3 regions of the Methylobacterium sp. Leaf94 genome follow, and region 1 is predicted to be linked to each of the others. Evidence: predicted binding sites of a transcription regulator. Region 1 holds the regulator's gene; each other region holds the start of a gene.

Region 1 (10,476 bases):
GTCCGGGCGATTTCCTGCGGGCGACGTCCAGAGGGATCGCGCGCCGTTCGCAGCGCGGAGGCCAAACGCCGAAAACCGCACGACGCGGATGCATCGGGCGGGGCCAGGGGCTGGGTATGTCGTGGTCTGAATAGAGAGTTGGTGGAGCCTAACGGGATCGAACCGATGACCTCTTCCATGCCATGGAAGCGCTCTCCCAGCTGAGCTAAGGCCCCACTCTCAACACCCCGGCCTCTGGAAGGCCCGGGGTGGTCGTCGTCGGCGGGCGTGCCGCCCACCGCCGATAGCGGTGATGTACTGGGGCTTGTCCGCGGCCTCAACCCCCTTTGTGCCCCGCCGGCAAACTTTTTTGCCGGCGGTTGGGCGGAGGGCGCGGGCGAGCGTCAGCTCTCCTCGTCGTTCTCGATGTCGCCGTCGATCAGGTCGGCCACGTCGTCGTCGCCGGCGTCCTCTTCCTCGAGGAAGGTGTCGTCCGTATCGTCGTTGCTGTCGCCGTCGACGTCCTCGGTCGTCGTATCCGCCTCGTCCTCGGCCGCCTCGACCTCGTCGAGGGACACGATCTCCGGACCGCCCTTCTCGGCATCCGTATCCTCGTCGTCATCGGCCGGGGCGGCGTTGGCCCGCGCCGCGAGGGCCGGGGCGGCACGGCCGGAGGCTGCCGCGACCTGATAGATCGTTCCGCATTTCGGGCAGGTCGGAGGGTCGTTGTCGAGGTCGTAGAACTTGGCGCCGCAGCTCATGCATTGACGCTTCAAGCCGAGTTCCGGTCTGGCCACGGGCGAACCTCTAGTACGTGCGATCTTTTGGGAGAGGCGCCCCGTTAGTCGCGTGGGACGCTCCTGTCAAATTCTCTTGCGGTTGACGTACGTTCCACGTCCGTCTTCGGCCGTCCACGGGCGTTTTCCGGGCCAAGCGGCCCGGGATGCGCGCCATCGGATGACGGCGGCGGCGACGCATGTTAACCGGCCCCATGATCGGCGCGCCTGCAGAAGCCCGCAGGCGCCCCTGCGCCCAGCCGAAAAGTCGACGCCCGTGTCCCATGATTCCCAGCCGCACCCCCTGACCGCCCATGCGGGCCTGCCCCTCCAGGGCAGCCTGCGGCCTCCGGGGGACAAGTCCATCTCGCACCGCGCGATGATTCTCGGATTGCTCAGCATCGGCGAGACCAATGTCGAGGGCCTTCTCGAGGGCGACGACGTCCTGCGCACCGCGGCGGCCGCCAAGGCCCTCGGGGCCGACGTGGAGCGGGTGGGCGAAGGACGCTGGCGCTTGCGCGGCGTCGGGATCGGCGGCCTGAGCGATCCCGAGGACGTGCTCGATTTCGGCAATGCCGGGACCGGCTCGCGCCTGATGATGGGCGTCGTGGGCGGCCAGCCCGTCACCGCGACCTTCGACGGCGATGCCTCCCTGCGCAAGCGGCCCATGCGCCGCATCCTGGATCCGCTTGTGCGGATGGGAACCGAGGTGGTTCGCGAGGAGGAGGGCGGCCGCGTGCCCCTGACCCTGCGCGGCCCCCGCGAGGCGATCCCGATCACCTACGAGACGCCCGTGGCCTCGGCGCAGATCAAGTCGGCCGTGCTGCTGGCCGCCCTGAACGCCCCCGGGACCACGACGGTGATCGAGGCGGCGGCCACCCGCGATCACACCGAGCGGATGCTGCGCCTGTTCGGCGCCGAGGTCACGGTGACGCCCCACGGCCCCGACGGACACGGGCGGACGATCGCGCTCACCGGGCAGCCCATGCTCCGGGGTACCAAGGTGGTCGTCCCCGCCGATCCCTCGTCGGCGGCCTTCCCCCTGGTGGCGGCCCTCATCGTGCCCGGCTCCGAGGTGACGCTGGAAGGCGTCATGATGAACCCCCTGCGGATCGGGCTCATCACCACCCTGATCGAGATGGGCGCCGACATCGAGCGCCTGCGCGAGCGGGAGGAGGGCGGCGAGACCGTCGCCGACCTGCGCGTGCGGGCGAGCCGCCTCAGGGGCGTCGACGTGCCCCCGGAGCGCGCCCCAGCCATGATCGACGAGTACCCGGTGCTCGCCGTCGCGGCCGCCTTCGCGGAGGGCACCACGCGGATGCGCGGCCTGCACGAGCTGCGCGTGAAGGAATCCGACCGCCTCGCGGCGGTGGCGGACGGACTCAGCGCCAACGGCGTCGCCTATCTCGTCGAAGGTGACGATCTCGTCGTCCACGGCACCGGCGAGCCGGCCCGGGGGGGTGGCACCGTGGCGACCCATCTCGATCACCGCATCGCCATGGCGTTCCTGGTGATGGGCCTCGCCACCCGGGAGCCGGTCACGGTGGATGACGGCGCGATGATCGCCACGAGCTTCCCGAGCTTCCTGCCGACGATGCAGGGCCTCGGCGGCCGGATCGAAGGGTGAGCGCGATGCCGATGGTGATCGCGATCGACGGCCCCGCCGCCTCGGGCAAGGGCACCCTCGCCAAGCGGCTGGCCGCCCATTACGGCCTGCCGCATCTCGATACCGGCCTGCTCTACCGGGCCGTCGCCCTGACGGTGATCGATTCCGGCCACAGCCTCGACGATCATCAGGCCGCGGCGCGGGCCGCCTCCAGCCTGATCGCGGACCGGCTCGCCGATCCTCGCCTGCGCGAGCGCGCCATGGGCGAGGCGGCCTCCCGCATCTCGGCGGTCCCCGCCGTGCGGGCCGCCCTCCTGGCCTGGCAACAGCGCTTTGCCGGCGATGCCAGCGGCGCCGTGCTGGACGGACGCGATATCGGGACCGTGGTCTGCCCCAACGCCCAGGTGAAGCTCTTCATCACGGCCGCGCCCGAGGAGCGCGCCCGGCGCCGCCACCTCGAATTGCTGCGGCGCGGGGAATCCGCGAGCCTGGGCGCCATTCTCGACGATATCGTCGCCCGCGACGCACGGGACGCGCAGCGTTCCACGGCGCCGCTGAAGGCGGCGACCGACGCCGTCCTCCTCGATACCACCGCGCTCGATCCCGACGAGGCCTTCGCGGCCGCCCGGGCCATCGTCGATCGCGCGCGCCCGCACTAGGGCGGTCCGGGTCGCGGATCGGCGGCGACGGCACCGATCCGAAGACGCATTCCGCGCCGGAGGGTGTCCGGCGCGGGGGGCCTGGATCAGGCGCGCTGATCGATCGGGGTGTATTCCCGCTTGTCGGGACCGATGTAGAGCTGCCGCGGCCGGCCGATCTTCTGCGAGGGATCCTCGATCATCTCGGCCCACTGGGCGATCCAGCCGGTGGTGCGGGCCAGGGCGAACAGCACCGTGAACATCGAGGTCGGGAAGCCCATCGCCTTGAGGGTGATGCCCGAGTAGAAATCGATGTTCGGATAGAGCTTCTTCTCGATGAAGTAGTCGTCCTTCAGGGCAATCTGCTCCAGCTGCACGGCGACTTCGAGCAGCGGATCGTCCTTGATCCCGAGCTGACCCAGCACCTCGTGGGTGGTCTTCTGCATGATGCGCGCGCGCGGATCGTAGTTCTTGTAGACGCGGTGGCCGAAGCCCATCAGGCGGAAGGGATCGTTCTTGTCCTTGGCCTTGGCCACGTACTTGGCCACGTTCTCCGGATGCCCGATCTCCTCGAGCATCTTCAGGGCTGCCTCGTTGGCGCCCCCGTGGGCGGGTCCCCACAGGCAGGCGATGCCGGCCGCGATGCAGGCGAAGGGATTGGCCCCCGAGGAGCCCGCGAGACGCACGGTCGAGGTCGAGGCGTTCTGCTCGTGATCGGCGTGGAGGATGAAGATCCGGTCGAGCGCGCGCGCGAAGATCGGATTGACCTTGAACTCCTCGCACGGAACCGCGAAGCACATCCGCAGGAAGTTCGAGGTGTAGTCGAGATCGTTCTTCGGATAAACGAAGGGCTGTCCGATCGAATATTTGTAGGCCATCGCCGCCAGGGTGGGCATCTTGGCGATCATCCGCATCGACGCGACCATGCGCTGCTGGTCGTCCGAGATGTCGGTGGAGTCGTGATAGAAGGCCGAGAGGGCACCGACGCAGGCGACCATGATCGCCATCGGGTGCGCGTCGCGGCGGAACCCCTGGAAGAAGCGGTTCATCTGGTCATGCACCATGGTGTGGCGCGTGATCCGGTAGTCGAAATCCGCCTTCTGGGCCGGGGTCGGCAGCTCGCCGAACAGCATGAGGTAGCAGGTTTCGAGGAAGTCGCCGTGCTCGGCGATCTGTTCGATGGGATAGCCACGATAGAGGAGAATGCCCGCATCGCCGTCGATGTAGGTGATCTTCGACTCGCAGGAGGCGGTGGAGGTGAAGCCGGGATCGAAGGTGAACTTGCCCGTCTTCGCGTAGAGCTTGCCGATATCGATCACGTCCGGCCCGATGGTGCCGGTCTTGATCGGAAGTTCGACGTGGTTGTCGCCCACGGTGATCGTGCTGGAGGCGCTCATGGAGACCTGGACCCTTTCGTGGCAACGGGGCGGCGTCGGCCCGCGTGGCGATGCAATCGACCACCCGGGTCCGGGGTGCAAATGCGGCGCATGCTGCACTTGCTCACACGAGCATGGGGGTAGCGGATCGGCGGACCGTCATCAACCGACGGCCCGGCTCACCTCGACGTCGAAGCGAAATCCGGGCCGATTTGTCATTCTTCCACTCGGAGCACTCGGACGAACCGGCATTTTGCTGCAGTGCGATGGTCAGCCGGTCTGGTCGCGGAGCCGACCGAGACACTCCTCCCGGCCGAGCACGGCCATGACGTCGAAGACCGGCGGCGAGGTGGCGCGGCCGGTGAGCGCCGCCCGGAGGGGCTGCGCGATCTGGCCGAGCTTCAGGCCGTTCGCCTCGGCAAACTGCCGGACCGCGCCCTCGGTGGCGGCGGCGGTCCAATCGGGCAACCCCTCGAGGGCCGGCAGGAGGGCGGCCAGGCGATTCCGGGCCTCGTCGCCGAGCAGCCCCTTCGCCTTCTCGTCGGGCACGAGGGGCCGGGCCGCGGTGAGGTAGTAGGCGCTGTCCAGGAGTTCGACGAGGGTCTTGGCCCGCTCCTTCAGGCCCGGCATCGCGGCAGTGAGCGTCTCCCGCAGAGCCGGACTCATGGGCACCGCGATCCCCCGTGCCGGGCCGAGCGCCGGCAGCACGTCGTCGATCGCCGCGACGAGGTCCGCATCGGCCGCGCCACGGATGTAGAGGCCGTTGAGGTTTTCCAGCTTGGCGAAGTCGAAGCGCGCGGGCGACCGCCCGATGGCCTTGAGGTCGAAGGCGGCGATCATCTCCTCGGTGGAGAAGACCTCCTGGTCACCGTGGCTCCAGCCCAGGCGCACGAGGTAGTTGCGCAGGGCGCTCGGCAGGTAGCCGAGGTCGCGGTAGGCATCGACGCCGAGGGCCCCGTGCCGCTTTGACAGCTTGGCGCCGTCCGCGCCGTGGATCAGCGGGATATGCGCCATGGCGGGCGCCTCCCAGCCGAGGGCATCGGAGATCTGGCGCTGGCGCGCCGCATTGGTCAGGTGGTCGTCGCCGCGGATGACCTGGGTGACGCCCATGTCGTGATCGTCCACCACGACGGCGAGCATGTAGGTCGGGTTGCCGTCCGAACGCAGCAGGACGAGGTCGTCGAGATCCTTGTTCTGCCAGACGACCCGGCCCTGCACGCCGTCCTCGACCACGGTCTCGCCGTCGGTCGGGGCGCGCAGGCGAATCACCGGCTTGACGCCGGCGGGCGCCTCGGACGGGTCGCGGTCGCGCCAGCGGCCGTCGTAGCGCAGGGGCCGCCCCTCTGCGCGGGCCGCCTCGCGCATCGCCGTCAGTTCGTCGGGCGTCGCGTAGCAGCGATAGGCGTGGCCGGAGGCCAGCAGGCCCTCGGCGGCTTCGCGGTGACGGGCGGCGCGGGCGTATTGGTAGATGACGTCCCCGTCCCAATCGAGCCCGAGCCAGCGCATGCCGTCCAGGATCGCGTCGATGGCGCCCTGCGTCGAGCGTTCGCGATCGGTGTCCTCGATGCGCAGCAGCATGCGGCCGCCGAAGCGGCGGGCATAGAGCCAGTTGAACAGGGCCGTGCGAGCCCCGCCGATGTGAAGGTAGCCCGTGGGCGAGGGCGCGAAACGCGTGACGACGGCTGACGACATCAATCTGGACTTGAATGGCTCGTGATTCGGGCGGGAAGCGGATCGACCGGCCCGGAACCGCGCGTGTAGCATGCGCGCGGGCACGCGTTAAGGAATCGTCCTGTCCCCAGGATCGCAGGGCGCATCGCCGGCTCCCGGTCACGGACGCACGCCCGGAGGTTTTCGCGATGGCGCAGGCGCGGGCGACGGCGGCGATGGGGCGCATCACGCGCCACCTCGCCGCGCGTCGCCCGGGCGCCGGGCCGATCCGCGACTGGTTCCGGGCGGGATGGACCCGCGAGATCGAGCAGCGCCGTCTCTTCGCCTGGCTCGCCGTCGCGTTCGGATGCGGCATCCTCGCGTTCTTCCTCGGTACGCAGGGGACGCCGTCGCTCCTGGCGCCGCTCGCGGCCGCCGCCCTGCTCGCCGCGACGACGCCCCTCCTCGTGGCGCGCCCGTTCGGCCTGGCCCTGGTGCTCGCCGCCGTCGCCGCCCTCCTGGGCTTCGCGGCGGCCGCCACGCGCGTCCGCTCGGTCGACGGGCCGATCCTCGCCCGCACCACGGTCGGTCCGCTGGTGGGCACCATCGAAGGGCTGGACGAGCGGGAGGACGGGGCGCGCCTGATCCTCCGCGTCGAGAGCTTCGGCACCCTCGGCGCCGAGGTCCGCCCGGTCCGGGTGCGGGTCTCCTACCGCAAGGCGAATACCCTGAAGCCGGGCGACCGCATCGCCGCGACCGCGCGCCTGCTTCCGCCGCCGGAAGCCGCCCGCCCCGGAGGCTACGATTTCGCCCGGGATGCCTTCTTCCGTGAGATCGGCGCGGTGGGCTCCCTCGTCGGCAAGGTCGACCTGCGACCGCCGGCCGAGAGCGCGGACTGGCAGATCCGCCTCGCGGCCGCCGTCGACGCGGCCCGCAACGCCCTGACGCGCCGCATCACCGACGCCAACGGCGGACAGGCCGGGGCGGTGGCGGCGGCCCTGGTGACGGGCAAGCGCGGCCTGATCAGCCCCGAGACCAACGACATCCTGCGCGCCGCCGGCATCTACCACGTCGTCTCGATCTCGGGCCTTCACATGGTCCTGGCGGCCGGCGTGGTGTTCTGGCTCGTGCGGGCGCTCCTGGCCCTCGTTCCGTTCGCGGCGCTGCACTGGCCGATCAAGAAGATCGCCGCTGCCGTCGCCATGGTGGGCGTGACGGCCTACTGCGTCTTCTCCGGCTGGGACATCGCCGCCGAGCGCTCGCTGATCATGACCCTCGTGATGCTCGGCGCGATCCTGGTCGATCGCCCGGCGCTCAGCATGCGAAACCTGGCCCTCGCCGCCCTGATCGCCCTGGCCCGCGAGCCGGACGGCCTCCTCGGCCCGAGCTTCCAGATGTCGTTCGCGGCGGTGGCCGGCCTGATCGCCTGCGCGCCGCTGATCGCCGGACGCGGGCGGCAGCGCGACGGTGCCGGCCTGCTCCCCCGGATCTTCGCCCTGGCGTCCGCGGCGGTCTTCGGCACCCTGGCCACGACGCTCGTGGCCCAGATCGCCACCGCGCCCTTCGCCACCTACCACTTCCAGACGGTGCAGCCCTTCGGGCTGGTGGGCAACGCGCTCACCCTGCCGCTGGTCTCCCTGGCGGTGATGCCGTCAGCGGTTCTGGGCATCCTCGCCTATCCGTTCGCGCTGGATCAGCCGGTCTGGTGGGCCATGGGCCTGGCGGTGCGGGGGATGCTGACCATCTCGACCTGGATCGCGGGCTTCGGCAACGCCGTCGTCGTGGTCCCGGCCTTCGGCACGGGGGCCCTCGGCCTCCTGGCCGCCGCCCTGATCGTCCTGACGCTCCCGGCCTCGTCGCTGCGCTGGCTCGGCCTCATTCCGGCAGCGATCGGCATCGCCTGTGCGGCTGCCCCGGATCGCTACGACATCTACGTCGATCGGGAGGGGGCGGGCGCCGCCATCCGCGAGCGCAACGGGCGGCTCGCCACCCTTGGCCGGCCGCCCCCCTTCGTGCTCGCGCAATGGCTCAAGGCCGATGGAGACGACCGACGGGTGCAGGACGTCACGAGGTTCGAGGGCGCGCGCTGCGATCGCCTGGGCTGTACCCTGACCACACCCGACGGCCGCGTGCTCGCCCTGACCACCGACAAGCGTGCCCTCGGAGAGGACTGCGCCAGGGCCGACATCCTGATCACCCGGCAATCCGCGCCCGGGGGCTGCGCCGCATCTATCGTCATCGACCGGAATTTCCTGGGATCCCACGGTGCGACCGCAATTCGCCTCACCCGCGATGGGCCGTCCCTCGCCACCGCGAAGCAATTCGGGGATGTCGTGCCCTGGCGTGCGACGCCTTTGCGCAAGCCGGTGGACCCGCCGGGAACGTCCTTGCCATCTTCGACACCGCCGGCGTCGGTCTTACCGGAAATCCCCGATCGCACCCGCGACCCGTCGGATCCGTCCGGCGATGAACCGGACGGGGACCCCCTTCAGTAGCGGCGCACCAGGCTGACGAGACGTCCCTGGATCTGCACCCGATCCGGGCCGAGGACCCGCGTCTCGTAGGCCGGATTCGCCGCTTCCAGGGCGATGGACGATCCACGCCGGCGCAGGCGCTTCAGGGTCGCCTCCTCGTCGTCGATGAGGGCCACGATGATGTCGCCCGTGTTGGCGGTGTCCTGCTTGCGGATGACCACCAGGTCGCCGTCGAGGATCCCGGCATCGACCATCGAATCGCCGCGCACCTCCAGGGCGTAATGCTCGCCGCCGGCCAGGAAATCTGGCGACATCGTCACCGAATGGCTCTGTTCCTGGATGGCCGAGATGGGCGTACCGGCCGCGATCCGACCCATCACCGGGATGGTCACGGCCCGACCGCTCTCGTCGGTGGCCTGCGTGGTCGGCAGTCGGGACACCGATGCGCCGGCCGGCAGGCCCTTGCCCTTGCCGCCTTCGACCACGCTCGGCGTGAAGCGGCGAACCTCGGAGGCCGGAGCGGCGCGCGGGGCGCCCGCATTCCCCCCGAGGCTCTCCGGCATCCGGATCACCTCGATGGCCCGCGCCCTGTTGGGCAGCCGGCGCAGAAAGCCGCGCTCCTCCAGGGCCGTGATCAGGCGGTGAATGCCCGACTTCGACTTCAGGTCGAGGGCGTCCTTCATCTCGTCGAACGACGGGGGAACGCCGCTCTCGCGCATCCGAAGCTGGATGAACTGGAGCAGGTCCAGCTGCTTACGCGTCAACATGCGGGACACTCTTCGTTAGCGCCACGGATCGCGGCGGGTGGCACTAGAAACAAACCACGAACACGTTAAACGTTCCGTAAGTGTTCTGCAAGGGTTCCCATCTCAAGCCTCCCGGGCGCGATCCGTTCGATCCCCTCGGCAAGGGCGGATCCGGGCGTCGCCCGAGCGCCACGCCGGCCTGCCGCTGCGGCCATCGCTGCGATTGAGTGGTGCCCCGATCCGACGAATGAGTTGGACGGCCGGCGTCTAGACCGGTCGGCAGGGCGCCCGGGCGCAGCGCCCTCGGGTCGATGGCCCGGCGACGATCGGTTCTCTGCCGTCCTCTGCCGGCGTCGCCGACGGCGGGTCTTCGGCTAGCGCTGCCCGGTGCGCCCTGCCTTGGGCCGGTCACCCGAACCGTTGCCGCCCGTCTCGGTGGGATTGCGGGGATCCTGCCAGAAGGTATCGAACAGGCGCTGCATCGCGCGGGCGTTCTCCTGCTGCACCTCCAGGCCCGTCTGGAACATCTGCTGCATCACGTCGAAGGGCGCTTCCGTGGCCGACCTGTCCGGCGCGGCGGACTCCGGCCGGGGCGAAGCCGCGAGCCACGTCGACGCCGCACGCGGTCGCGCCTGGGGCGAGGGCGTCGCGGGCTTCGGGGTCTTGGCGCCGGAGTTCAGGAACGCCTGCATCATCTCCGACCAGGCATTGGGCGGGAAGCCGAAGGGGTTCGCCTCGGCGCGCGGGGCCGGCGCCGCGGCAGGCGGCTGGTTGATCATGACGTGGACGATCCCCGCCACCACCATGCCGGCCATGATCGGCAGCATCTGCTTCAAGGCCGGCATCGCCACGCCGCTGACGGCAGCTGCCTGCTGCAGAACGGCCTGACTCAGATGGGGCGAGCCGAAGAGTTGCTGGACCAGCATGTCCATCTGAGGCGTCGCGCTCGACGCCTTCGGCGCGGCGGGGCCGACGAGATTGAAGAGGTGGGCGAAGCCGGTCGGATCCTGGGCGACGTTCCGCTGCAGCCCCATCGTGAGGGCCGGAAGCAGGGCTTCCATCGCGCGCAGGCTCTGCTCCGGCGACAAGCCGAACTGCCGTCCGAAACCCTGCGCGTTGGGGCCCGCCTGCGCCTGAAGGATGTCGAACAGATTGAACATGGCGGCCTCGCGGACGAACTGCGGCTTTCCCGGTCATCGACCCGGGCGCGCCGCGCGAATTCTGTCGCATC
Region 2 (10,476 bases), on a different contig from region 1:
ACCGGCGAGGGTCGCGTCGAGGTCACGCAGGGTCAGGGTCTCGCCGTCCAGGGTGACGCCGAGGGTCGCGCCGGTCGCCGTGAGCCCGCGCCCGAGGTCGAGGCTGTCGACCCGGAGGCCGAGGGAGACCGCCGGCCGGCCGGCCGGAACCGGCGCGAACCGCGCGCTCGCGGGGCTCTGGCCGGGTCCGCGCGGGGCCTCGGTCGGCAGGATCGTGGCACTGGCCAGAAGCGGCAGGGCGAGGCGGGTCAGGGACGCGCTGCCGCCGATCGCGCCCTCGGCCGTGCGGGTGAGGTCGGCCGAGACGGGCTGGCTGGCGATCCGGCCGACGACGCCCAGGCGCAGGTCCGGGCCGGCCCGCGACAGGCGCAGACCGAGATCGGCCGGCAGCGGCCCGGGGATCGGCACGGCGCTGCCCGCCAGGGTGAGGAGCGGCGCGAGATCGGGCAGGGCGAACTGAAGCGCGCCGGCTCGCGGCAGGGGCTCGGCGGCGTCGAGGAGGATCGGCTGCACCGTCGCGACGGTGATGTCGGCGACCGTCCCGCTCAGGCGCAGGGCGAGCCCCCCGGGAGACGCGGTGCCGTCGGACGGGGCGGCTACGCCGGCGATGCGCAGGTATCCGGGCCGGCGCAGGGCCTGGACATCGGTGCGCCCGAACCAGGGGGCCGCGTTCGCCGTCGCGATGGTGAGGTCGAGGGTGTCGATGCGGCCCGCCCGGCTCAGGAGGTCGAGGTCGAGGGTGCCGCCCGCCGCGTCGCCCTTGGCGCCGACCCGCAGGGTGTCGGCCGCGCCCGCATCCCGCTCGAGGTTGACCGCGAGGTCGAGAGCCCCGTTTCGCAGGAAGGCCGGGACCCGGCGGGCCTCCGCCACCCAGACCCGGTCGAGGAGCGCGAACAGGGGGGCGGCCACCGCCGCCGAGACTTGCCCGGCGATCCGGCCCGTGCCGTCCGGGCTGATCCGGCCCGAGAGCTTGGCATTGGCGCCGGCCAGGTCGGTGATGGCGAGGCTGTCGACCACGAGGCTCGGGCCGTCCGACTGGATGCTCGCCGCGATGGTGCCGTTGCCCGAATGAGCGCCGGCGGGCCCGTAGCGCACGTCCCGGGCCTGGAGCGTGATCCCGACATCGTGGCCCCGCAGGTCCGCGAGGGTGCCGCTCAGCACCGGCAGGGCGGCGATGTCGATGCCCTGCGCGGCGAGCTGTGCATCGAAGCGGCCGCGCGCCGGTCCCTCGGCCGCCGTGTAGCGGGCATTGCCGGTGATGCGGGCCTCGCCGAGCCCGAGGCGCAGGTTGCGCAGGGACACCGTGCCGGCGGCCACCGAGAGGTCGGTATTCACCTGCACCGGACGACCGTCCATCACCGCCACGGCCGGGCCTTCGAGCCCGAGGCGCCGCAGGTAGCGGCCGAACCCGTCGGAGGCCGGCGTGTCGAGGGACAGGCGCCCGGTGAAGCGCAGGCCGGTCTCGGTGTCGATCTCACCGCTGGCGCCCAGGGCCGTGGCGCCCGGCGCGGTGACGTCGAGGCGGCGCAGCACCACGCCGCCGGTGCGGTCGAGGGTGCCGCTGGCGGCCAGCCCCGTCCACTCGTCGTGGCCGAGGGCCAGGCTCTCCGCCGCGAGGTCCAGATCCACCATGATCGGTAGTCCGAGGCCGTTGCGGCCGCCGGTGTTCGGCAGGCCGCGGGCGATCAGCGCCTGTCCGGCCGCCGAGGTCAGGAAGGCGTCGAGGTCGAGGCGACGGGCGGAGAGCGCCAGGGCGCCGCGCCACTGCTTCAGGTCGAGCTGACCCGAGCCGCCCAGGCGCAGGGCCTGGCCGCCGGGATCGATCTCCAGGGCGACGTCGGTGAATCGGGCCGTCAGGCCGCGCCCCTTGAATTTGCCGGCAAGGGAGAAGGGCAGATAGGCGCCCGCCGCCTGGACCGGCGGCCCGACGACGATCCGGGCGCTGCCTTCGGCCACCGCCGAGGTCAGGCGCCGTCCGCCCGTCGCCGTGCCGGCGGGTGCGAGGCCGATGCGGGCATCGGCCTCGAAGCGGGGCTGCGTGTCGCCGCCGCCCGCGATCTTCACGTTGACGCCGTCGGGCCCGAGCTCACCGGTCGAGACCCGGAAGGGGACGCCCCGGCTCGTGCCTTCGGCCCGCCAGGGGCCGACGAGGGCGGGCGCGGAGACCTGAAGGGCCTCGGCGTAGAACTGCTCGGTCCGGCCCGTCGCGAGCACCTGGGTCGTCAGCACGAACTGCCGGATCGACAGGTCCTCGATGGCGAGGTCGCGCCGCAGGGCCGCCGACAGCCCGCGCGTGGGCAGGAGCATCGCCTCGCCATCGGTGACGGGGAGCTTGACCTCCGCCCGGCCGACCCGCGTCTCGGTGAACAGGATCTCGCCCTTCAGCAGGGGCGCCAGGGCGATCTCGGCCTTGATCCACTGCAGGTCGAGCTGGGGCTGGTCGAGGGCGGGCTTCTGCGCGGCGCCGGCCCCGGACCCCAGCCGCAGGCGATCGAGCTTGAGGCGCGGCGAGGGCAGGAGCCGGACACCGATACGGCCCTCGGTCTGAGCCGCGACCCCGAGGGAGCGCGCGATCGTCCGGTCGATCGTGCCGCGATAGCCCTCCCAGGCCACGAAGGGCGGGACGGCGAGCGCCGCGACGAGGAGCAGGATGACGGCGCCCGCCAGCGCGGTCAGGATGTCACGCACCGTCTCTGTTCCGCCTCGTCACCCGGGTCGGGCCCCGCTCCGTCGGCGGACATAGCACAGGGAACGCACGCGCGCGCCAGGGCCGGCGCGCCGCGTCCGGCGCCCCGGGGCCGCGGCTCAGCGACGGCCCGGAACGACGATCGGGGCGGGGGGCGCGCTCGGCCGGAACAGGTCGCCGCGCTGGATCTGCAGACGCGTCTGGTTGGTGTCGAATTGCTGGCGCTGCTCGATGCCCCGGAGTTCGCTGCGGTTGGACAGGCGCTCGTTGGTGGCATTCAGGCTGTCGACGCCCCGCGACGAGACCTGGGCGAGGGCCGGACCGGCGGCGAGGAGCGCGAGGCCGGCGAGAAGGGCGGGGGAGCTACGCATGGCGGCGTCCTTGTCAGGTGCACTGTGATGTCGTGATCTGGTGAGACGACCTGCCGGTGGGAAGGCGGGTTCCGGTTTTCGAAGGTTCTGCGACGCTGCGTGAGACTGCCGCATCGATCGTCGGCAGCGACGGGAGGTTGCGGGTTTCAGTCCTCTTCCGTCCTTGGCCGCCGGAGTCTCAGTGTGTCGCGGTCTCTGCCTGGCGGACCGCGCCACCCTACGCCGCGCTGGGTGCGCCCACGCGGCGCGGGCGGCCCCGCTTGCGCGGCCGGTAATGGGCGTGGAGCAGGATCGGGTCGCGCAGGGCCGCCCGACACGCCATCGCAACGGGAGTCGGCACCGCGCTGATGCCCGCCTTGTAGGCGTTCCACGTGCTCAGCGAGAGGCCGAGGAAATCCGCGGATTCCTGGTTCGACAGTCCGGCGGCTGTCTGCCACGCAGTCACCTCCGCGCGGCCGAACCGCCGCTGTTCGTCCGCGATCAGCCTGAGATGATGCGCATCGATGGCGAGGTCCCCGTCCTCGCTGCCCCATTCCACGGAGGTCCCGTGATCTCCGAGCCGGACCGTCGCGAACAGGGCCGGATCGTTCAGAGGCGACAGGATCTCACCGCCGGTGGCGATCCATCCGGCGAGGTCCACGCGGTCGGACCGGTCGTCGCGCCACATCACGCCGAGGCCGGTGGGACCCGTGGCGATGACGGTTGAGATGCGGGGCAGGGGATCGTTCACGGCAACCTCCTCAGGCAATCGGGAAGCGGGCGTTGGTCCGATTCCATTCGGCCGCGACGGCGGCGCGGTTCTCGGCGGCCCAGGCCAGGGCCTCGCGCTCGATCTTGCCCGGCAGGGCGCCGGCCAACAGTCGGAGGGTGGCAATCTCCACGAGAGCCTCGTCATCCGGTGTCAGGATGTGGAAATGCGGCGGCAGATGATCGTTGGCATAGAACCGAATGATGATGCTCCCCGACTGATAGAGCTCGCCCATCGCCGCGCCTCACCCATCCCGTCGAGACATAGTCCTGGCCCGGGCTGGCGGAAATTCCTCATCCGATTTTCGGATGAATTTAATCGCCGATCCGACACTCTCCGGGATACGAGGTGCGTCCGAGATGGAGCCTCGGAGACCGTCCAGGCGGAGGCCGGGCCACTCCGGAAACGCGCGCGACCCTCGACGCCGTTCGCGTTTTGGTCCAGGGATGCGCGATGACTCAACGCTTCGACGCGGCCGGCGCATCCGCCTCCGACGCCGCCCCGACCTCCATCGCCGCCCGTGCCATGGCCTCCCTCCGGCCGCAGGGCTCGCCCTACCTCGAAGGGCTGAACGCCGAGCAGCGCCGCGCCGTCGAGGCGACGGACGGGCCGGTGCTCGTGCTGGCCGGGGCCGGCACCGGCAAGACACGGGTGCTGACGACGCGCATCGCCCACCTGATCGCGACGGCCAGGGCGCGGCCCTTCGACATCCTCTCGGTGACCTTCACCAACAAGGCCGCGCGCGAGATGAAGCACCGCATCGGCGGGCTCATCGGGCCGGCCGGCGAGGGCATGCCCTGGCTCGGCACCTTCCACTCCATCGGCACCAAGATCCTGCGCCGGCACGCCGAACTGGTGGGCCTGCGCTCCGACTTCACGATTCTCGGGATGGACGACCAGCTGCGGCTGATGAAGCAGGTCATCGTCGATCAGAACATCGACGAGAAGCGCTGGCCCGCGCGCGCCCTGTCCTCGGCCATCGACGGCTGGAAGAACCGCGGCCTCCTGCCCGAGCAGGTGCCGCCCGGCGAGGCCCAGGCCTTCGCCTTCGGCAAGGGCGGGGCGCTCTATGCCGCCTATCAGGCCCGGCTCCTGACCCTCAACGCCGCCGATTTCGGCGACCTGCTGCTGCTCTGCCTCAAGCTCTGGCGCGAGAACCCGGACGTGCTGGAAAACTACCAGCAGCGCTTCCGCTACATCCTCGTGGACGAGTACCAGGACACCAACGTCGCCCAGTACCTCTGGCTGCGCCTGCTGGCGCAGGGCCACCGCAACGTCGCCTGCGTGGGCGACGACGACCAGTCGATCTACGGCTGGCGCGGCGCCGAGGTCGACAACATCCTGCGCTTCGAGCACGACTTTCCAGGCGCCGTGGTGGTCCGCCTGGAGCGCAACTACCGCTCCACCGGCCATATCCTCGCCGCCGCCTCCGGCCTCATCGCCAAGAACGAGGGCCGCCTCGGCAAGACCCTGCGCACCGAGGACGTCGCCGGCGAGAAGGTGACGGTGTCGGGCGCCTGGGATTCGGAGGAGGAGGCCCGCCAGGTGGCGGAAGCCATCGAGAGTCTCCAGGCCCAGCAGCATCCCCTCTCGGAGATCGCCGTGCTGGTGCGCATCTCGGCCCAGATGCGCGAGATCGAGGACCGGTTCGTCCAGCTCGGCCTGCCCTACCGGGTCATCGGCGGCCCGCGCTTCTACGAGCGGGCCGAGATCCGCGACGCGCTCGCCTATCTGCGCGTCACCGCCAACCCCTCCGACGACCTCGCCTTCGAGCGCATCTTCAACACGCCCAAGCGAGGCCTCGGCGACGCCACCCTGCAGGCGCTGCACGCCTATGCCCGGGCCGAGCGGGTGCCGCTGCTCCAGGCGGCCCGCCTCGTCGTGGAGACCGACGAGCTGAAGCCCCGCGCCCGGTCCGGCGTCCGCGCCCTGGTCGAGAGCTTCTCACGCTGGGCCCGGCTGGTGGGAACCCAGCCGCATTCGGAGGTGGCGCAGACCATCCTGGAGGAATCCGGCTACACCGAGATGTGGCAGAAGGAGAAGTCGGCCGACGCCGCCGGACGCCTGGAGAACCTCAAGGAGTTCGTCCGCTCCATGGAGGAGTTCCCGGACCTCGCCGCCTTCCTCGAGCACGTCTCGCTGGTCATGGAGGCCAGCGAGCAGGAGGGGGCCGACCGGGTCTCGCTGATGACCCTCCACGCCGCCAAAGGCCTGGAATTCGAAACCGTCTTCCTGCCGGGCTGGGAGGATGGCCTGTTTCCGAACCAGCGGGCGCTCGACGAGAGCGGCCGCGCCGGGCTGGAGGAGGAGCGCCGCCTCGCCCATGTCGGCCTGACCCGGGCCCGCAAGCGCGCCAAGCTGTCCTTCGCCGTCAACCGGCGCATCCACGGCCTGTGGTCCTCCACGGTGCCGAGCCGCTTCATCGACGAGTTGCCCGAGGACAGCGTCGACGTGATCGATGCCCCCGCCCACTTCGCGGCCGGGGCCTCGCGCTTCGACCGGAACCCGGCGCCCTTCGGCTCGTCCTACGGCACGCCCGGCTGGCAGCGGGCCCAGGCCAATACGGCGCAGTCCGGAAACGCCAACGGCTACGGGGTCGGCAACCGTTCGCCGGCCAGTCGGGGCGGCCCGCGCCAGATCGAGGGCGAGCTCATCGCCAAATCGACGGGTGCGCCCTCCGCTTTCAGCGTCGACATGCGGGTGTTCCACACCAAGTTCGGCCCCGGCACCGTCGCGGGTGTGGACGGCAACAAGCTGACCGTTGATTTCGACAAGGCCGGCCGGAAGATGGTCCTCGACAGCTTCATCCAGGCGGCCTGATCGCGGGACGCGGGGGCTGCGGAGGACGTCGGGCGGATGCGGACTGCGTCTTCTGCGACACAGCCCAGGGCAATCGACCGCCGCGGCGGATCGGCTCCCGCAGCGCAGCATCGACGCAGACTTTTTACATCATTCCGAAGAATAGTGGATGTCACGCCCCTGTCGCGCCCGGCGCGGCATGGTGCGTGCAACGCACAGTCCTGCGGTCATCGGGACCGTATCGGGAATCCACAGCCTTGAGGGACCCGTCCGGAACTTGAGGGCGGTCTCCGGATTGGCTGTGAAGCGGGCGAAGTCGAAAGGATCGCCGAAACGGGATCAATCGAAAGTGATGCGAAGCAAGTTCAGCAAGTCAGGCTCAGATTAAATCCAGGTTGGCAAGTCCGGTTGGAGTGTTGATCGATGAAGAGACGCCGCGCACGACTTGAACTCGTTGAGGACCGTCCGGTCCGGCTGCACAAGACCCGCTTCGACGAAGAACGCAACCTAAGTCCGATCCAGCCCCTCACCGACCGGCAGGCGCAGTACCTCGACGCCCTTGCCCTTCACAAGCAGGTGATCGTCCTCGGCCCCGCCGGCACCGGCAAGACCTTCATCGCCGGGACCCGCGCCGCCGACCAGCTCCGCCAGCGCCGCATCGCCAAGGTGATCATCACCCGGCCGAACGTGCCCTCCGGCCGCTCCCTCGGCTTCTTTCCCGGAACGCTGGAAGAGAAGATCGCCCCCTGGGTCGCTCCCCTTACGGAGACCATGAAGGAGCGCATGGGCGAGGCCGCCTTCGAGATCGCGGTGAAGACCGGCGACATCGAGGTGGTGCCCTTCGAGGTCATGCGTGGGCGCACCTTCAAGAACTGCCTCGTGATCCTCGACGAGGCTCAGAATACCACCACCGCCGAGATCAAGATGTTCCTCACCCGCATCGGTGACGATTGCCAGGTGATCATCAACGGCGACGTGTCCCAGACGGACTTACGCGAGACGTCTGGCCTGCGCACGGTGATTCACCTGATCAAGAGTCGGATGATGCCGATCCCGGTGGTAGAATTTACCCTCGACGATATCGTCCGCTCCGGAATTTGTGCTGAGTGGGTGCGGGCTTTCGAGGAAACGAATCTCTGACTCAGGTGTTGTCAGCGGCGGGCCGGAACGGGGCCTGCCGCTCACTCCGGTGCGCGACACGAGTTTCTCGGCCTCGGGTGCGAGAGAACAAACCGGGTGCCGCGCTCGGACAAATGAGAATGGGAGTCTTCACGTGAGGAAACTGACCCTTGCCTTCGCCGTGCTCGCCTCGCTCGGCGGTGCCAGCCTCGCCACCTCCGCCTCGGCCGCACCGGGTGCCCCGCTGGGCGTGACCGCCCCCGAGACCGTGTCCACCGTGCAGATGCGCATGGAGCGCCGGATGGAGCGTCGCATGATGCACCGTCGCATGGAGCGCCGCATGATGCGCCGTCACATGGAGCGCCGGATGATGCACCGTCGCATGATGCGCCGGATGTGATCGGTCGACCGATCTGACTGATCTGGAGAAGGGTCCCTCGCGGGGCCCTTTTTCGTTGCGTGCCGGGCTGCCCCGCCTCCCGGCCGGGCGCGGCCCCGGACGCGGTCTGCTAAGAGGCTGCCGGAGCGCACCAGGGCGTGCGCGTTCGATCCGGGAGCCCGGCCGTGACCTTCCAGACCTGGTGGCTGTTCTTCGGCGCCGTCTTCCTCCTGTCCGGCACGCCGGGGCCGAACATGCTGCACATCCTGGCGCGCAGCGTCCGCGTCGGCCTGCGTCGCAGCCTCGCCGCCATGGCCGGGTGCCTGAGCGCCGTGGTCCTCGTGCTGGTGGCCTCCGCGGCGGGACTGAGCGCCGTCCTCCTGGCGTCGCCGGTCCTGTTCGATGGCCTGCGCTATGCCGGCGTCGCCTATCTCGTGGGGCTCGGCATCCGGGCCTGGCGCGGGCGGGACGGGGCGCTGGACGTCCCCGGGCACACGGGGAGCCCTGCGCCGGTCGGGCTGGGGCGTCTCTACCGCGACGGGCTGCTGATCGGCCTGAGCAATCCCAAGCTCCTCCTGTTCGCCAGCGCCTTCCTGCCGCAATTCGTCGAGCCGGCACGGCCGCAGGCCCCGCAATTCGCGATCCTGATCGTCACCTTCGCGGGGGCGGAGCTGTTCTGGTACGGGGTCTACGCCCTCGGCGGCCGCCGGCTCGCCGCATCCCTGACCCGCCCGGCGCTCCGGCGGGCCTTCGACCGGATCACCGGCGGGATCTTCCTCGGCTTCGGCGCCATGCTCCTTGGCACGCGCTGAGGCGGGACGGCCCGGCCCGCCTCGGTTCCTCGCCTCAATCCTTGGGCGTAGGGGAGCTCTTGGGCGTGGTGGAGCCGGTGGTCTTCGGCGAGGCGGTCGCGGCGGCCGATGCGGTCCTGTGGACCGGCTTCGCCGCCTTCTCCTCGTCCGGCTTGCCGCCCTTGGCCGGGGCGGGCGCGGCGTGTGCCGCCTTCGCGGGGGCGTGCTTGGGCGCAGGTTTGGCGGCGATGGGCTCCGGCACCGCCGCGGCCACGGCCGGGACGGTGGCGGCGTCGGTGGCCGGTGTCGCGGGCGCGCCGTTGCTGAACACGTTGCCGAAGAGCTTCTTGTAGGCGGCCGGATCGCCCTCGGCGTCGGCCACCATCACGCGGGCGGGCTTGGCCGGCTCGGCCACCACGGGCTCGGGCTTGGCCGCCGGGGCGGTGCCCTTCCGGGCGAGGTTCGCGGCGGCCGCCTTGGTGGGGATCGGGGCGGCCGCGGCCATCATCACCGGACGGCCCTTGGCGTCGACCTCGATCTCGCGCTCGCCGGCGGCCAGGCTCTCGGGACGGCTGACGTCGCCGAGCTTGTGCTGGGCATAGTCCTTCGGGTCGTAGGGCAGTTCGGGCTCGGGGGGCGCCTTGCCCAGGCTCGCGAAGGTCAGGGTGTTGGCGGGCGTCTGCTGACCGCGGAACACCGGGTTCTGGCTGCCGTCGTCGTAGACGAGGCGGGTGGCGGGCGTGCCCTTGGCGATCAGATCGGCGATCTCGCGATTGTCGCGCTCGCGCTTCTCCGCCACCTGGGGCTCGACCCGCGGCGTGCAGGAGCCGGCCGCCGCGTCGGCGCCGCCGAAGACGTACTTCGTTCCGCACAGGCCGACCCGCGGCTCGTCGCGCAGGGCCTCGAAGTAGTCCGAGCCTTCCTTGAGGTTCTTCCAGAACGGCGCGTTGGGGTCGTTGCGGAACTTGGCGATGTTGGCCGCCGTCATCCGGAACGGGTACGATTGGAACTGGAACGCGCGCTGGCCGCCCGCGAAGGAATCCCGCGCCAGGGCGTAGATCTCGCCCATCGACTCGTCGGTCATGGCAAAGCAGCCCGACGACGAGCAGGTGCCGTGCACCATGATGTAGTTGCCGGTGCGCCCGTTCGCCCGGTCGTAGGCGTTCGGATAGCCGGTGTCGAACGAGAGGTAGTAGGACGAGTTCGGGTTCATCTGGCCCGGCGTCACGGTGTAGAAGCCCTCGGGCGCCTGGCGGTCGCCCTGCTTGGTCTTCGGGCCGAGCTGGCCCGACCAGCGGCAGATCGGGAAGGTCTTGAGGAGGGCGTACTGGCCGTTGGTGCCGCGCTTCCACACCTCCATCTCCGCTTCCCGCTTGTAGGCGCGGATCAGGATGGGATCGCTCTGCGACATGCCCTTCTGGGCCATCAGCGCGAGGGTCTTCGGCGGCACCGGGGCCAGGGCCCGCAGCGGAACGCCACCGCCCATCGAACCGTCCTGGCAGGCGCCGAGCGACAGGGCGAGCAGAGCGAAACCGGCGGCCACGAGCGGGCGCATAGCCATGGGGAACCTATCCTCAGTCACG
Region 3 (10,476 bases), on a different contig from region 1:
TCGCCGCCAACGAACTGGCGATCCGCATCGAGGACGCCGCACCGAAGGTGGTGCTGGCCGCCTCCTGCGGCATCGAGCCGAGCCGCGTCGTCGCCTACAAGCCGCTCCTCGACGCCGCCCTCGCCGCCTCGGCGCACAAGCCGGCGGCCTGCCTGATCCTGCAGCGCCCGCAGGCGGCGGCCGACCTCGTGCCGGGGCGCGACCACGACTGGGCCGATACGGTGGCACGGGCGGAGACCGACGGCCGGCGGGCGGCCTGCGTGGACGTGGCGGCCACCGACCCGCTCTACATCCTCTACACCTCCGGCACGACGGGAAAACCCAAGGGCGTGGTGCGGGACACCGGCGGGTACTGCGTGGCGCTGGCCTGGTCGATGCCCAACCTCTACGCCGTGGCGCCGGGCGAGACCTACTTCTGCGCCTCCGACATCGGCTGGGTGGTGGGCCATTCCTACATCGTCTACGCGCCCCTCCTGCACGGCTGCACCACGGTGCTGTACGAGGGCAAGCCGGTGGGCACGCCCGATGCCGGAGCCCTCTGGCGGGTGGTTTCGGAGTCCGGCGCCGCCTGCCTGTTCACGGCCCCGACGGCGCTTCGCGCCATCAAGAAGGAGGACCCGCGCGCCGAGCGGGTGGGCGCCTACGACCTCTCGGGCTTCCGCTCCCTGTTCCTGGCCGGCGAGCGGGCCGACCCCGATTCCGTGGCCTGGGCCGAGCGGGCCCTCGGCCGCCCGGTGATCGACCACTGGTGGCAGACCGAGACCGGCTGGGCCATCGCGGGCAATCCCGTCGGCCTCGGCCGGCTGCCGGTCAAGCACGGCAGCGCCGGCGTGCCGATGCCGGGCTACGACCTCGCGGTGCTGGACGAGGCCGGCAAGCCGGTGCCCGCCGGCACGATGGGCACCATCGTCCTGCGGCTACCCCTGCCGCCGGGCTGCCTGCCGACCCTCTGGGGCTCGGAGGCACGCTTCCGCGCGAGCTACCTCGCCACGTATCCGGGCTGGTACGACACCTCGGATGCCGGCATCGTCGATGCCGACGGCTACGTCACGGTGCTCGGCCGCACCGACGACATCATCAACGTCGCCGGGCACCGGCTCTCCACCGGCGGCATGGAGGCGGTGCTGGCGAGCCACCCGGACGTGGCCGAATGCGCCGTGATCGGCATCCGCGACGCCCTGAAGGGCGAGCAGCCCTGCGGCTTCGTCGTGCTGAAATCGGGCGTCGCGCGCCCGACCCAGGCGATCGAGGGCGAGCTCGTGGCCCTGGTCCGCGCGCAGATCGGCCCCGTCGCGGCCTTCAAGCTGGCGCTCACCGTGCAGCGGCTGCCCAAGACCCGCTCGGGCAAGATCCTGCGCGGGACTATGAAGCGCATCGCCGACGGCGAGCCCTGGACCACCCCGCCGACCATCGACGATGCCGGCGTCCTCGACGAGATCGGCGCGACCCTGAAGGACCGCGGGATAGGCGCGGGCTGAGGGCGGGGGGAAACCAAAGGAAGGGAATCCGAGAACGGGTAGCCAAGCGCGCGCCGGCGCGCCACCTATGCGGGGATGCAGCCAAGCCGGAGCCCCGCATGACCGCCCGCCTGTTCGAGCCCCTGCGCCTCGACAACCTCACCCTCGAGAACCGGATCATCGTCGCGCCGATGTGCCAGTACTCGGCCCATGCGGGCCACGCCGGCGACTGGCACCTGATGCATCTCGCTCAGATGGCGATGTCGGGGGCGGGGCTCCTCACCCTGGAGGCGACCGCGATCTCGCCGGAGGCCCGGATCTCGCCCACCGACCTCGGGCTCTATTCCGACGAGACCGAGCGGGCGCTGGGCCGCGTCCTCGACGCGGTGCGAGGCTACGCGCCGGTGCCGATCGCCATCCAGATCAACCATGCGGGCCGCAAGGCCTCCAGCCGCGCCCCCTGGGACGGCGGCGCGCAGATCGACCCCGAGGCACCGGATGGCTGGCGCACGGAAGCCCCCTCGGCCCTGGCGCACGGGGAAGGCGAGGTGGCGCCGCACGCCCTCGATTCGGAAGGGCTGAAGCGCATCCGCGACGGCTTCGTCGCCACCGCACGCCGGGCGTTGCGCCTGGGCATCGAAGGCTTCGAGCTTCACGGGGCGCACGGCTACCTGCTGCACCAGTTCCTGTCGCCGCTCTCCAACCAGCGCACCGACCAGTATGGCGGCCCCCTCGCCAACCGGATGCGGTTCCCGCTCGAATGCTTCGAGGCGGTGCGGGAGGCCGTGCCGGCGGGCAAGCCGGTCTGGATGCGGGTCTCGGCCACCGACTGGGTCGAGGAGGGCTGGACCCTTGAGGAGACGGTGGAACTCGCCCACGCCTTGAAGCGCCGGGGTGCCGCCGCGATCCACGTCTCCACCGGGGGCCTCTCCACGCAGCAGAAAATCCCGCTCTCGGCCGGCTATCAGGTTCCGTTCGCCGAGCGGATCAAGACCGAGACCGGCCTCACCACCATCGCGGTCGGGCTCATCACCGAGGCCGCCCACGCGGAATCGATCCTGGCCGAGGGCCGGGCCGACGCGGTCTCCCTGGCGCGCGCCCTGCTCTACAACCCGCGCTGGCCCTGGCACGCGGCGGCCGAACTCGGCGCGCAGGTGCGCGCGCCGCGGCAGTACTGGCGTTCGCAGCCGCGCCAGTTCAAGGACCTCTTCACCGATACCCAGCACGGACAGCGCTGAGCGGGCCCCCGCGAAACCTCAAAGGCCCCGACCGCTTTCCTTCAGTCACCCCGCCGAAGCGGGCGTTTCCCGAGAGATCACGCAGCATGGACGACGACGACGTCACGACCTTCGCGGTGGAACGAGTCCGCCTCGACATCGAGAACGGCATCACCCTGATCTCGGGGGCCGACGACGAGGAGGAGCCGGCGGGCTACTTCATCATCCAGATCGAGAAGGGCGATCCCGACGGGCCGCTGATCGAGGTCTTCGGCGAGGACCTGACCCAGTCGGACGGCGTCACCCGGCTCGAACTCGGCCTGCGCCACCTGCAGTTCGCCTTCGACCCGCGCAGCACCATCGGGGCCGAGATGCCGTCCGTCCGCATCGAGTCCCGCACGGAGATCCCGGAGGGCGTACGCGCCCGCCTGTCCGTGGCGTTCGGCAAGCGCGCGAAACGCGCCTGAGACCCGGGCTTGCGCGAAGCGCGCCTGAGACCCAGGCCAGCCCGCGTAAGGTTCAGCAGCAGCGAGGCGAAGAGGCAGTCCGTGGCGATCAAGGTCGGCGACTACGTCGCATCCGAGGACAACGAGGCCACCATGACGGTGGTGGCCCTGGAAGGGGACCGGGCGCTCTGCCGCTGGTTCGTCGACGGCGACGTCGACGGCGACGAGAGGCAAGCCTGGATCGACCTGGCGGCGCTGACCGTTCTGTAGACGGGGCGGCACCGGACCCGGAGGGAACATGTCCGAGATCGAGGAGAAGCGGCGCGAGATCGCCGAGCTGATCGCGCTGGAACTCGGCCTCGGCGACCTCGAAGCCCTGAGCGCGGCCGACCGCGCCGCCGTGGACCGGCAGACCGCCGAGACCATCGCGGGCTGCGGGGCGGACAGCCCGGAGCCCGCCGACTGCACCGAGGCCAACATCCGCCTGCGCGGCCTGCTCCAGCAGTACCGCGCCCTGCAGATCCTCCGCAGCGACGAGGCCGATGCGCGGCTGGCGGAGGAGGGCGAGGTCTTCGGCCGCGAGGACGATGCCTGATATCGGCTCCGCTCGATCGAAGCGGCGCCCGGATCGGCAGGCCTGCGCGGCGCTCGAGCGAAGCCCCGATCCGCCATCCCGAAGGGATCGGACGGATTGGGTCTGAGCGGGCCCTCAGCGCGCCACCGCCCCGACCATCGGGCCGAGGGGGCGGCTGAGATCCGAGCGGTTCATCGACGGGGCGTAGAGGCTCGACACGCTGCCGTCGAGGAAGAGCGCGTTGCGGCAGCCGAGGGTGTCCTTGTACAGGCGCGCGAAGGCGCCGAAGCTCACCGGCCGCTCCGAGATCGCGAACACGGCGGTGCGGCCGTCGTCGCGGACCCCGACCCCGTTGCGGATCTTCTGGCTCGGGCCGTCCGCGGAGATCTTGGGGTGGATATGCCCGTCCACGACGAGCATCGGCCCCGACTGCGTGGCGAAATCCGGCTTCGGGGCGCTGCGCAGGTAGCGGCCCGTCTCCATCACGCCGGCACGCTCGCCCTTCACCCAGAAGATGCCGTTCGGCTTCAGGTGAAAGTTGCCTGGCCCGTTGGCGGTGGAAACGCCCTTCAGCTCGCGCCCGTCCTCGATGTAGAGCCCGACCGGGGCCTGGCCCTTGTCGTACATGCCGGCATTCATGGCAAAGCGCAGGGACGCCCCCTGCTTCTCCGCCAGGGTCGAGAGCGAGGAATAGGGCAGGCCATCGGCCCCGAGCCAGAACAGCCGCACCCGCTCGCGGCGCAGGTCGACCGTGCAGACGGTGTAGGCCTCGCCCTCCGCCTGGACGGCCCGGCAGGGCGCCGGGGCAGGGGCGGCCGCCGGCGCGGCCCTGGCCGGACCGCCGAGGGCGAGGCAGGCGGCGCTCAGGAGGGCGGCGCGCAGAAGGGCGGGGACCGGGAAACGGCGTATCCGAACGCGAGCCCGCACGACATCCTGCACCATGGTCACCCGCATCCCCCTCGACCGCGCCCGCCGGAGGATCGTGGCGGCCGGCCCCGCTTCCTCGCCCGAAACCCCGGGCGATTTCAAGGGCGGCCCGATGTCCGGGGCGACCACCGGGGCCGGGCAGGGCTCGGCGCGCTTCACGATGACGGGAGAGTCGAAACGCGCATGAACCCTTCCGGGTGCCACCGCGTTTGTGCGTCCAAGGGGACGTTTCGGCTTCTTTCGGAGACGATGTGATGAAACGAGTTGTTCTGGCCTCGGCGGCCATGATCGGCGCGCTCGCGATGATTCCCGCCACCGCGGAAGCGCGCGGCGGCTTCGGTGGCGGCGGTTTCCACGGTGGCGGCTTCCACGGCGGCGGATTCGGAGGCGGCGGCTTCCGGGGCGGCTTCGGTGGCGGTGGATTCCGGGGTGGCTTCGGCGGCGGCGGTTTCCGCCATGCCGGCTTCGGCTATCGCGGCGGCTTCGGCGGCTATCGCGGTGGCTTCGGTGGCTACCGCGGCGGATATTACGGGCGCGGCTACGGGCGCGGCTACGGCTACGGGCTCGGCGGCCTGGGTCTCGGCGTCGGCCTCGGCCTGGCGGCGGGAGGTCTCTACGGAGGCTACGGCCCGGGCTACGGCTACGGCTACGGCTACGCCCCGGTGGGCTACGGCGCCTACGATTACGGCTACGGCGGCGGCTGCTACACGGTCCCGCGCGTGCGCTGGACCCCCTACGGCTACCGCCGGGTGCTGGTCGAGCGCTGCTACTGATCGGATCGCCTGATCGGCGTTTTTCGAGGGGCCGCCGCGTGCGGCCCCTTTTCGTTGGCCGCTGGTCCGCGCCTCAGCGACGCCTCTCCTCCCGGCGCATCGGCATCGCGTCGATGGTCTCGAACAGCGCGTCCGCCGGGATCGGCGCCGTCGCGGTCCGCTTGGCCTCGCCGTCCTTGCCCACCAGCACCACGCGAAACCCGTCCGCGGGGAGCCCGAGGACCGCCCGCAGGCGCCGTGCCTCGGTCGTGTCGCCGAACGCCTCGCGGATCACGAGATCGCGCTCCATCATGCCGGCTCGAGCTGTCTCGAGCGCGGCACGCTGGGCCGTGACCCGGGGATCGCCGGGCTCGGGCGCGGAGATCACCAGAACCCGGGACGTCCAGCGCTCGCGCACCAGCGGGTTCTCCGCCGCCTGGGCCGCCGTGACGCCGAGCAGCATCGCCCCGATCGTTCGCCATCCGCGCGCCATCCCGATGTCTCCCGTGCCTGTCGCCGTTCCGGGACAACGCGCGGAGGGGCCGCCGGACCCGTCGCCCGACCCGCACGGAATTGTCATCGGCTGCCGCCGTCCCATCTGTCGGGAGATCTCCCGACGGGCGCGTCCACGGCGCGCCCGTCGCCTCTCGCGAACCCCATCGCGAAAACCCTGGAGCCGCCCCATGACCCACGTGAATCGCCGCATCGTCCTCGCCGCCCGTCCGCACGGTGAGCCGAACGCCTCGCATTTTCGGCTCGAGGAGGCGCGGATGCCGGTGGCGAAGGCGGGCGAGGTGCTGCTCGCCAACCGCTGGCTCTCCCTCGACCCCTACATGCGTGGACGCATGAGCGCGGCGAAATCCTACGCCGAGCCAGTGGCGATCGGCGACACCATGGTGGGCGCCACCGTTGCGGAGGTGATCGAGTCCCAACACCCCGACTACCGCGTCGGCGAAACGGTGGTGGGCTTCGGCGGCTGGCAGGACTTCGCCGTCTCCGACGGCCGTGGCCTGCGCCGCCTCGATCCGGACGCCGCCCCCGTCACCACCGCCCTCGGCATCCTCGGCATGCCCGGCATGACGGCCTATACGGGCCTCCTGAACATCGGCCAGCCCAAGGCCGGGGAGACCGTGGTGGTGGCCGCCGCCACCGGACCGGTCGGCTCCCTCGTCGGACAGATCGCCAAGCGGAAAGGAGCCCGGGCGGTGGGCATCGCGGGCGGCGCCGAGAAATGCGCCTTCCTGCGCGACACCCTCGGGTTCGACGCGGCCATCGACCACCGCGCCGAGAACTTTCCGGACGCGCTGGCGGCCGCATGCCCGGACGGGATCGACGTCTATTTCGAGAATGTCGGCGGCGCTGTGTTCGACGCGGTGCTGCCGCTCCTGAACAACTTCGCCCGCATCCCGGTCTGCGGCCTCGTCTCCGGCTACAACGCCACCGAGCTGCCGCCCGGCCCCGACCGGGTGCCGGTGCTGATGCGCGCGATCCTGTCGAAGCGCCTGCACCTCCAGGGCTTCATCGTCTGGGACTTCGCCGCGCAGGAAACGGCGTTCCTGGAGGAAGTCGGGGGCTGGCTGCGCGACGGCCTCGTGGTCCATCGCGAGGACATCGTCGACGGGCTGGAGAACGCGCCGGAGGCCTTCGCGGGCCTGCTGCAGGGTCGGAATTTCGGCAAGCTCATCGTCCGCATCCGCTGAGCGAAGGGTAGGGCGCGCTTCCGAGGCGCCTTGCCCCCTGAACAGAACAAAGATAGAACATACAGATCCCCCCGATTCCCTGAGAGTCACGGGGACAGCCCGCCGACCGCGATTGCCGCCGGGGCCCGAGAGGCCCATGACAGGGCGGCGTCCCGGTCTTTCGGGGCCGCAGCGCGCAGTGAGATCGATCGGTAGGAGAGAGCGGCATGGCCGGCAGCGTGAACAAGGTGATCCTGGTGGGCAATCTCGGGCGCGACCCCGAGACACGGCGCCTCGCCTCCGGTGATCCCGTGGTCAACCTGCGCATCGCCACATCGGAGTCCTGGAAGGACAAGATGTCGGGCGAGCGCAAGGAAAAGACCGAGTGGCACTCGGTGGTGATCTACAACGAGAACCTCGCCCGCGTGGCGGAACAGTACCTGCGCAAGGGCTCGAAGGTCTACATCGAGGGACAGCTCCAGACCCGCAAATGGGCGGACCAGTCCGGCGTCGAGAAGTACACCACCGAGGTGGTGCTCCAGCGCTTCCGGGGCGAGCTGACCCTTCTCGACGGCCGCAGTGGCGGCGGTGAAATGGGCATGGACGAGGAGAGCGGCGGTCAGATCAGCCGTGGCGGCGATTTCGGCGGCGGTGGTGGCGGACGCGGCGGCGACCGCGGCGGGGATTACGGCGGCGGTCGCCCCTCGGGCGGCGGCGAGCGCCGACCCGCCTCGGGTGGCGGTGGCGGCGGCTCGAAGCCGAACTTCGACCTCGACGACGACATTCCGTTCTAGGGTCGACCCCGCGTCGTTGATCGCGCGGGACGCCAGGTCCCGACGGTCATCGGCGCGGCTCCGGGATCAAATCGCCGCCTCGTTCGTCTCCTGTAAAGGCCAAGCTCGCCGCGCCATCCGGCGCGGGGACTGTGGCCGGCCAGGCAGGGGTTCCCGTGAGCATCGGACTGATCGCGCTTCTCGATGACGTCGCGGGTCTCGCCAAGGTGGCGGCGGCCTCCCTCGACGATGTCGCCGCCCAGGCGGGCCGCGCCGGCGTGAAGGCGGCCGGCGTCGTCATCGACGATGCCGCCGTGACGCCCCGCTACGTGGTGGGCTTCGCCGCCGAGCGCGAACTGCCCATCGTCGGCCGCATCGCGCTGGGCTCCCTGCGCAACAAGCTGCTGTTCCTGCTGCCCGCCGCCCTGGCGCTCGGCGCCTTCGCGCCCTGGGCGATCACGCCCCTGCTGATGCTCGGGGGGGCCTATCTCTGCTACGAGGGCACCGAGAAGGTCTACGAGGCGCTGTTCCCGCACAAGGCCCATGCCCACGCGGCGAAGCGCGACGAAGCGGCCGGCGATGCCCAGGCCCTGGAGGATCGGAAGGTCTCCAGCGCGATCAAGACGGACTTCATCCTCTCGGCCGAGATCATGGCCATCACCCTCGCGGCCCTGCCCGAGGGCTCGATCTGGATGCGCGCGGCGGTCCTCGCCGTGGTGGCGGTGGGGATCACGGTCGCGGTCTATGGCGGCGTCGCCCTGATCGTGAAGGCGGACGATGCCGGGGTCGCGATGGCCGCCAACGGGTCGCGCTCGGCCTTCGGCAGCCTTGTGCGCGGCCTCGGCCGCGCCCTGGTCAAGGGCATGCCGGGCTTTCTCAAGATCCTGGCCATCGTCGGCACCGCCGCGATGATCTGGGTCGGCGGCGGCATCCTGGTGCACGGCCTCGAGGGCTACGGCCTGCCCCAGATCGGCCACGCCATCCACGCCGTGGCGGCCGGGGCGGCGGGCGTCGCCGGTCCCCTCACCGGGACGGTCGAGTGGCTCGTCACCGCGGCGGGCTCCGGCCTCGTCGGTCTCGTGGTCGGCGCGGCCCTGATCCCGGTGACGAGCTTCCTCCTGGCACCGGCCTGGAACAGCCTGGCCCGGCTGCGGACCCGGGCCGCCTGAAATCTAGGAGGCACCGCGCAGGTGGGCGATGTGCCGAACCGCGAGTTCGTAGCCATGTGTGCCGAAGCCCGCCATCACGGCGGTCGCGGCGAGCGAGACGTAGGAGTGCTGGCGGAAAGCCTCGCGCCGATGCACGTTCGAGATGTGGCACTCGATGATCGGCACCTCGCAGGCGTTCAGGGCATCGAGGATCGCGATCGAGGTGTGCGTGTAGGCACCCGGATTGATCACGATCCCGGCCGAGCCCACCCGGTAGGCCTGGATCCAGTCGATGAGCTGGTCCTCGGCATTGCTCTGGTGACAGGCGACCGCGAGGCCGAAGCCGGCGGCCAGGGTTCGACACCGGGCTTCCACATCCGCCAGCGTCTCGTGCCCGTAGATGTGGGGTTCGCGCTGGCCGAGCAGGTTGAGGTTCGGGCCGTTCAGGATCAGGATCGTGTCGTGCATGGACGCCAGTCTTAAGGCGGGTGGGCGGGCCCGGAAAGGGTCCTGTCGCGCCCGGCGCGGCGCGCTTGCGGTCTCCGCCTGCGCGGGCCATGCCGGGCGGGGAGGGGCGCCCATCGCCGCATCCGCACAGGAGGACGTTTCATGAACGAGCCCGTCGTCATCGCCGTCGCGATCACCGGCTCGGTGCCCCGCAAATCCGACAACCCGGCGCTGCCGGTCACGGTGGCGGAGCAGATTGCCTCGACACAGGCCGCCTACGCCGCCGGGGCCACCCTCGCGCATATCCATGTGCGCAACGACGACGAGACGCCGTCCTCGGATCCCGATCGCTTTGCCGCCGTCCAGGAAGGCTTGCGCCGGGCCTGCCCGGGTATTGTGGTCCAGTTCTCCACGGGCGGGCGGGGGCGCGACCCGGCGAGCCGGGGCCTGTCCCTGTCGCATCGTCCCGACATGGCCTCGCTCTCCACGGGGTCGGTGAACTTTCCGACCATCGTCTACGAGAACCACGCGAACCTCGTGACGGACCTCGCGGGTCAGATGAAGCGGTTCGGCGTGCGTCCCGAGATCGAAATCTTCGACCTGTCGCATCTTCACGGCGCCCTGCGTCTCGTGGAAGCCGGGCTGATCGATGACCGCCCGCACGTCCAGTTCGTCATGGGCGTGAAAAACGCCATGCCGGCGGACCCGCACCTCCTCGACCTCATGCTCGGCGAGATGCGTCGCATCCTGCCCCGGGCAACCTGGACGGCGGCCGGGATCGGGCGGCATCAGGCGAAGGTGATGGATTGGGCGCTCGCCCGCGGGGCGCATGCCGTGCGGACGGGCCTCGAAGACAACATCCGGATCACCCGAGAGCGCCTCGCCAGCGGAAATGCCGAACTCGTCGCCCTGGCGGCGGAGACCGTACGGCGGCACGGCCGTCGGGTTGCCACGCCGGCGGAGGCCCGCGCCTTCCTGGGCCTGGGGCAGGCGTGAACGTCGAAAGCCCGCCCTGGATTTCACCGGGGCGGGCTTTTTGTTGAGTTTGGTTGCGGG

Evidence for each region. Region 1 encodes LexA, which represses DNA repair genes until DNA is damaged. Its sites were predicted from a motif close to TGTTCNNNNTGTGTTCNG; they were not measured.
Region 2: the regulator LexA is predicted to act here: its motif matches at 4,231-4,248, upstream of ASG63_RS03120 (ATP-dependent helicase).
Region 3: the regulator LexA is predicted to act here: its motif matches at 7,116-7,133, upstream of ssb (single-stranded DNA-binding protein).

The regions. Positions count from the first base shown of each region.
Region 1 covers NZ_LMRM01000014.1:23,828-34,303, reverse strand. Annotated here, with positions in the region: tRNA gene ASG63_RS10760 (tRNA-Ala) at 140-215, opposite strand; gene ASG63_RS10755 (TIGR02300 family protein) at 384-776, opposite strand; gene aroA (3-phosphoshikimate 1-carboxyvinyltransferase) at 1,033-2,382, shown strand; gene cmk ((d)CMP kinase) at 2,388-3,020, shown strand; gene gltA (citrate synthase) at 3,107-4,396, opposite strand; gene gltX (glutamate--tRNA ligase) at 4,646-6,067, opposite strand; gene ASG63_RS10730 (ComEC/Rec2 family competence protein) at 6,235-8,520, shown strand; gene lexA (transcriptional repressor LexA) at 8,514-9,266, opposite strand; gene ASG63_RS10720 (DUF937 domain-containing protein) at 9,620-10,405, opposite strand.
Region 2 covers NZ_LMRM01000003.1:70,442-80,917, forward strand. Annotated here, with positions in the region: gene ASG63_RS03100 (AsmA family protein) at 1-2,688, opposite strand, end outside; gene ASG63_RS03105 (hypothetical protein) at 2,806-3,057, opposite strand; gene ASG63_RS03110 (DUF2442 domain-containing protein) at 3,275-3,787, opposite strand; gene ASG63_RS03115 (DUF4160 domain-containing protein) at 3,798-4,040, opposite strand; gene ASG63_RS03120 (ATP-dependent helicase) at 4,259-6,625, shown strand; gene ASG63_RS03125 (PhoH family protein) at 7,028-7,744, shown strand; gene ASG63_RS03130 (hypothetical protein) at 7,878-8,123, shown strand; gene ASG63_RS03135 (LysE family translocator) at 8,288-8,914, shown strand; gene ASG63_RS03140 (L,D-transpeptidase family protein) at 8,949-10,454, opposite strand.
Region 3 covers NZ_LMRM01000062.1:178,560-189,035, forward strand. Annotated here, with positions in the region: gene ASG63_RS21855 (propionyl-CoA synthetase) at 1-1,478, shown strand, start outside; gene ASG63_RS21860 (NADH:flavin oxidoreductase/NADH oxidase) at 1,577-2,695, shown strand; gene ASG63_RS21865 (hypothetical protein) at 2,782-3,141, shown strand; gene ASG63_RS26095 (hypothetical protein) at 3,223-3,390, shown strand; gene ASG63_RS21870 (hypothetical protein) at 3,419-3,715, shown strand; gene ASG63_RS21875 (phosphodiester glycosidase family protein) at 3,830-4,636, opposite strand; gene ASG63_RS25730 (hypothetical protein) at 4,635-4,808, shown strand; gene ASG63_RS21880 (hypothetical protein) at 4,876-5,394, shown strand; gene ASG63_RS21885 (DUF4174 domain-containing protein) at 5,468-5,866, opposite strand; gene ASG63_RS21890 (NADP-dependent oxidoreductase) at 6,057-7,073, shown strand; gene ssb (single-stranded DNA-binding protein) at 7,280-7,846, shown strand; gene ASG63_RS21900 (DUF808 domain-containing protein) at 8,002-8,994, shown strand; gene aroQ (type II 3-dehydroquinate dehydratase) at 8,998-9,441, opposite strand; gene ASG63_RS21910 (3-keto-5-aminohexanoate cleavage protein) at 9,583-10,416, shown strand.